DNA from 2 places in the Nosocomiicoccus ampullae genome. Region 1 is predicted to be linked to the other one. Evidence: riboswitches for the same ligand, from Rfam matches in the RefSeq annotation. Region 1 holds a riboswitch; the other holds the start of a gene.
What was found. A riboswitch is a leader RNA that binds a small molecule or an ion and turns the genes downstream of it on or off. The one in region 1 is predicted to bind lysine.
Positions count from the first base shown of each region.

Region 2: linked by a shared signal. The riboswitch ahead of lysA (diaminopimelate decarboxylase) and the one ahead of KPF49_RS01665 (Na+/H+ antiporter NhaC family protein) in region 1 are both predicted to bind lysine.

Region 1 is NZ_CP079110.1:313,502-316,718, reverse strand. It holds gene lipA (lipoyl synthase) at 1-493, opposite strand, end outside; gene KPF49_RS01665 (Na+/H+ antiporter NhaC family protein) at 582-2,153, opposite strand; lysine riboswitch at 2,211-2,375, opposite strand; gene KPF49_RS01660 (bifunctional metallophosphatase/5'-nucleotidase) at 2,427-3,217, opposite strand, start outside.
Region 2 is NZ_CP079110.1:1,105,672-1,108,888, reverse strand. It holds gene KPF49_RS05710 (aspartate kinase) at 1-674, opposite strand, end outside; gene lysA (diaminopimelate decarboxylase) at 676-1,962, opposite strand; lysine riboswitch at 2,026-2,170, opposite strand; gene KPF49_RS05700 (PfkB family carbohydrate kinase) at 2,393-3,217, shown strand, end outside.

The DNA of each region.
Region 1 (3,217 bases):
TTAAAATGTCTGGGCGTGCATCCATAAGCGTTTTTATATTTTCTTTGTTTCCGTTAAAATCAAAAGGTAGCACTTCTACAGTGGTATATGGATTTAATTCACGAATTTTACGAATTGTCTCAGCGTAAACAGCTGCGCCACCATCGCGTAAATCATCACGTGCAACTGTTGTAATTACTGCGTGTTTTAAGTCCATTTTTTGTACAGATTCAGCAACACGTCTTGGCTCGTCCCAGTCTACTTCACTTGGAAGACCTGTTTTAATTGCACAGAAACGACATGCTCTCGTACATACAGACCCTAAAATCATAAATGTTGCTGTGCGTCTATCTGCCCAGCACTCATGTATATTTGGACAACGCGCTTCTTCACATACAGTATGTAAATTCTCTGCACGCATCATCTTTTTTAGCCCGATATAGTTCTCGTTAGTGTTTAGCTTAATTTTAAGCCACTCTGGTTTTCTAAGAATTTCTTCATTCTTTTTAGCCACTAAAACCCCTACCTTTATTATGTAATTAATTTCATAATAACATAACTTTTACGAAACCGTATACTTATCATGAAAGTGAATATATTCACTATTTTTCAGTAGTTTCAATCGGTCTGTATAAGACTTTAATTAAAAGAATTAAGATGATAAATAACCCTGCCATGACGAGTAATCCGAGTGCTGTTGACGTTGTAAAACCAACGACTAAAAACGAAACGAGTGAAATTGTTGCTGCAATCATTGCATACGGAATTTGTGTAATAACGTGAACGATATGATCTGATCCTGATCCTGTACTTGAAAGAATTGTCGAGTCTGAAATCGGTGAACAATGGTCCCCAAATACTCCTCCAGCAAGCACTGCTGCAATTGTCACAAGTAATAATTCAGGCGCTTCAAGCGTAATAATTATATTTCCTGCAATCGGTACTAAAATACCAAATGATCCCCAAGAAGTTCCTGTTGTTAACGCCATAATACACGCAACAATGAACACAATCGCTGGTAAAAATGCCGCTTCAATATTTGAATTTTTCACCATTTCTCCGAGTAATTCACCCGTACCTAATTCCCCAATTAATTCTCCAGTCATCCAAGCTAAAATTAGTACGATAATTGGACCAATCATCGCTTCTATACCATTTTTAAATCCTAACCACGTTTCATGACTTGAAAAATTGTCGTCTTGCTTTGTAAATCTGTAGTAATACATAACTGCTAACACGACACCGATAATTCCACCAAAGATTAACGCATGTGTAATCGAGTTGTTTTCTAATATAATTAGTGGATTAAGTGATCCACTTTCTTTAATACCTGTATATATCATTCCAGCTAATACACCAACGACGAGTCCAACAAGCGGAACGATTAAGGCATTTTTAGATGAATGATAAGCAACAGGTAATTCATCTTCTTCTAATTCATTATCATATAAAATACCATCTTTAATTGCGCGTGTTTCTTCTTTTTTCATACCAAATATATCAAAGTTCGTAAAAATAACGACGAACATAAGTAATAATGCACTTAAACTATAGAAGTTTAGCGGAATAATGTATAAAAATGATTCAAACGGTGTAATATGCGTGAGTCCTGCTGCAACAAGAAGTGGTGCAGTAAGCCCCATAATTGTTGCACCCCAGCTCGATACTGGCATAATTACTGCGATTGGTGACGCTGTTGTATCTACTAAATATGCGAGTTTCGCGCGAGATACTCGATATTTATCTGTTAATGGTTTTGATACTTGTGGTGTAATAATCGCACTAAAATAGTCGTCAATGAAAATAATAATACCGAGTACACCACTTAATAATAATGCACCTGTTCGCGTTTTAACTTTTGTCATCGCGTAACTCGTAAATGCACGTGCCCCACCTGACATACTCATAAATGCACTCATAATTCCTAAAAGTGCTAAAAAGATTAATATATACGCACTCCATGTGTTTAGCCATCCATCTTCGATAATCAAATCTATGAACGTGTGCCAAATTTTACTCAGCGTTTCTCCTATATTTCCATTCGTAATAACAATTGCTGATGTTAAAATTCCAATTCCTAAACTGAGATCGACACGTCTCGTCAGTAAGACGAGAATAAGTGTGATTAGTGGTGGAATAAGCGAAATATACGTCCAATTTAAAACTGCATCCATCAATATCTCTCCTAAAAATTTGTAATAAAAAAACACAAGCGCACCGCACTTGTGTTTCACAAATGTAGCGCATCATGAACTTCATGACAGTACTTAACCTATTAAGCCAAGTCCCAAAAATAGAGTGTCCAACTCTATAATTTCGGCACAATCCCTCTTCAAAGTCTTCACTGCATGGCTGCTCCAACTTTTACCAGTGTCATGTGCGCCTCTACTTATATTTAGTTTTCCGTTTTTCGATTGTATTAATTATAAAGTCTTATTCAATAAAAGTCAAAAATCGTTAGAAGTGAGTAATGATTCACTATAATAATTTACGATATCTCTTAAAAACTCTGGCATATAATAAGTCTTTTTAAGAGAATTAAAATGTGGGAAAAATCGACCGAATGAATACATATCAAGTGTTCCGACTGTATATATTTTATCATCATCAATCATTTTTCCGTTAATGTAAAACTCGCGTTTACTTTCAATTACAGACAATCCATCAATTAAAAACACACCCATGACGTCGCCTCTAAAACCTAGCCCTTTAATAATTTCATCTTTAGTTTCTTGCATGTTCGCCGTGTAATACATATCTTTTAAATCTCTGCCAGACATTTCAATTTTAATTAAGTTGATAGCATGTGGTAAAACTTTGTGTAAGTTATACTCAGTTAGCGTACCGCCTCTAAACTCTGCAGCAATTAACCCTGCATGAATCATTGAGACGTCAGTATTCGTATAAGACTGGATCATTTTGAGCATTGTATACGTAAACCAGTTAATTGTATAAAGTGTGCGCTCTATTTTTAACACATCTCGCTTCACTTCTTTTTTTAACATGTCTTTACCAACGTCATAATATGCATCGTAATTATTTGTTAAAAGATTTGTGTCGATAATTCTAGATGATGATTGGACAAGTTTATAGTCTTCAAACTCTAAATCTACATAACCAAAATACTCACCAAAACGACCCGCTGAAGTAATTAGTGTGTCATTTACAAAGTAGTCATCTGGAAATGTATGATGTGTATGTCCGCCAATGATAATGTCTATTTCTTTAAACTCTGCTG
Region 2 (3,217 bases), 760 kb from region 1:
TCCATCGGTATATTAAATTTATATGCAAGTTCAACACTTCTTGGTTCAATGACCTTTGTGCCGAGATGTGCCATTTCCATGAGTTCTTCGTATGTGACGACGTTTAATTTTTTTGCGTCATTATAAATTCTCGGGTCAATAGAGTAAATGCCGGAAACATCCGTATAGATTGCACATTTCGCATTTAATTTTACAGCGAGGGCAACAGCTGACGTATCCGATCCTCCGCGACCAAACGTTGTAATATCTCCTAAAGGATTTATACCTTGGAATCCAGTCACGACGACGATTTCATTTTGTCTTAAATGATTTTCTATACGTTCGATATTAACGTCAGTAATTTTATTTTTACCGTGAACACCGTCGCTTTGAAATCCAGCTTGAAATCCAGTTAACGCGACAGCAGGGTGTCCTGATTCATTTAAGTGAATCGCGAGGAGTGCAGCACTTTTGTTTTCTCCAGTTGAAACGAGCATATCTAGTTCACGTTTAGACGGTGTCGTAGATAGGGCATGTGCCATATCTAATAATTCATTCGTTGAGTCTCCCATTGCTGAAACGACGACAACAACTTGCTGCGTTTTACTTTTCTCTAGTATGATGTCACTCGCACTTTTTATCTTTTCTAAATCTTTTAGCGACGAGCCTCCAAATTTCATGACGAGTCGTTCCATTTTAAAAGACCTCATTTCTTATTAAATCTTCGTAAGTTTCTCTTTCTACCGCAAGGTGCGTGTCACCATCTTTAACAAATACGACTGCGCCTCGCGGGATTTTGTTGTAGTTTGACGCCATCGACTCTGTATACGCACCAGTTGATGGTACTGCTAACGTATCGTTAATGTTAGCTTTTGGTAACTTAATATTTTCTATTAAGACGTCGCCACTTTCACATAACTTACCGGCAATTCGGTAATCGGTTGTTTTATTAGCATTCATATTATTAGCAATTGCCGCAGTGTATTTTGCTTCGTATAAAGAAGGACGTAAGTTGTCGTTCATACCACCGTCGATCAGTAAAAAGTCAAAGTGACTTGACGGCTTAATATGAGAGACGTTATATAAGGTAGTTCCAAAATCATTAATTAATGATCGACCAGGTTCAATAGAGATCGTTTCAACATCAATATCATATTCACGGATATAATTTTCGAGTACATCTATATATTCATTTAAAAAATTTTCGAGTTGAAGCGGCTGATCACCTTTAGTGTAGTAAACACCAAATCCGCCACCTAAGTTTAATTCATCAAGTTTTAAATTGAACTCTTTTTGAACGTCGCTATAAAATTCAATCATACGTTTTGCTTCAGTAAAATAAGACTTAGAGTCAAAAATTTGTGATCCGATATGACAATGAAACCCTTTAAAATCTAAATGACTTAAATGATTAAGTTCTTCTAAAAACTGTAAAGCCTCTTGAAATGTCATTCCAAATTTAGAATCGTCGTTAGACGTTTGAATATATTTATGAGTGTCTGTTTCAATCGTTGGGTTGACTCTTAACAAGACACGTTGTGTTTTATTTGATTTACTTAAAATATTGTTTAATATAGTTGCTTCACTTAAATTGTCTAAAACAATCGTACCGACATTTTCTCTTACTGCGAATTCGAGTTCTTCATAAGTTTTTGCATTACCATGAAAGTAAATATTTTCAGTATCAAATCCTGAATGCTTCGCAACGAAGAGTTCGCCACCACTCACAACGTCAAGTGACAGTTGATGAGATTTTAATTGCTTTACTAAATAACTGCATAGGAAAGCTTTTCCAGCGTATATAATATTTGTGTTAAAGAATCTTGATTTAAAATGATTTTTAAATGTATTAATTTTTTCATCGATTCCTGTTTCATCAAACACGTAAAGTGGGGTACCATACTTTTCTTTTAGAGTAGAAGTTGCTACACCACCAATTACTAATTCGTTATCAATCACTTCTGAAGTACCAAATAATCTCATCATTATCCTCCTTATAAATAAAAAACTCATGAGTACAAATGGCACTCATGAGTTCGGTGCCCTCAATGCAACTGCTCACCACTATAAGATTGGGCGTCTTATAGTGACAGTACTATCCTTATTCAGAAATAGTCCCAACGAAAATATCGTTTCGGCGATGGCTCCTTTCGAAAAGTCTACTATTAGCGCACCGCGGCCTCTTGTTACATTGAATATTAAATTGTATTTAAAATCTGAAAATTTTGATTAGACAAAATATATCATACAAATTTGAAAGGGTCAAATACAAATTAAAAATTTATAGATAATTATCGATTAACATGATAAAATAGGAAAACAATGAATGATTTTTCACAATATTATTCTGATAAAGTTTCTATAAATTGTGTTGTATAATAAAGTTAAAAATCGTTTGAGAGGAGATAAGCTGTTGAATCAAAGAGAGGCTGAAGTATTAAATCTCATTAAAGAGAATCCGTTTATTTCTCAGTCGGAATTATCTAAAAAACTTGGGTTAACTGCTTCTAGTGTATCGAGAATTGTTGCTGAACTTGTACATAAGGAATTTATTCAAGGTCAAGCTTACGTTCTAAATGAAGAGTTCCCAATTGTTTGTGTCGGTGCAGCAAATATCGATAAGAAGTTTTTTGTTCATCAGACACTCATTCATGGGACATCTAATCCGATTGACTCAGCACACTCTGTCGGGGGAGTTGTACGTAATATCGCTGAGAATTTAGGTCGTTTAGGCCAAAATGTAGCGCTCATTACGACAAGAGGAGACGATGCGGAGTGGTTGAAAGTTAAAGAAGCATCTGAGGCGTATATTAACTTAGATTTTACTGAAATTATCGAAGGGAAAAATACAGGTGCATATACTGCGTTAATTAACCGTGAAGGTGAAATGGAATATGGTTTTGCTGATATGAGTATTTATGATGAATTCACACCAGAAGTACTGATTCGCCAGACATATATTTTAAAGCGCGCGAAGTGTATTGTTGCAGATTTAAACGTACCGAAAGTGACGCTTGAATTTTTAACCGCATATGCGGAAAAACACGATATTAAGCTTGTGTTTATTCCTGTATCTGGACCAAAGATGAATCGTCTACCAGATTATTTAGAGCCCGTCGACTGGTTAATTGTAAACCGTGATGAAACAGAAACAGAGTTTAATATGGAAATTAAAACAGATGACGATTTAATAAAAGGTGCGAGACTTTGGAATGCACGTGGAGTGTCGAACGTTGTC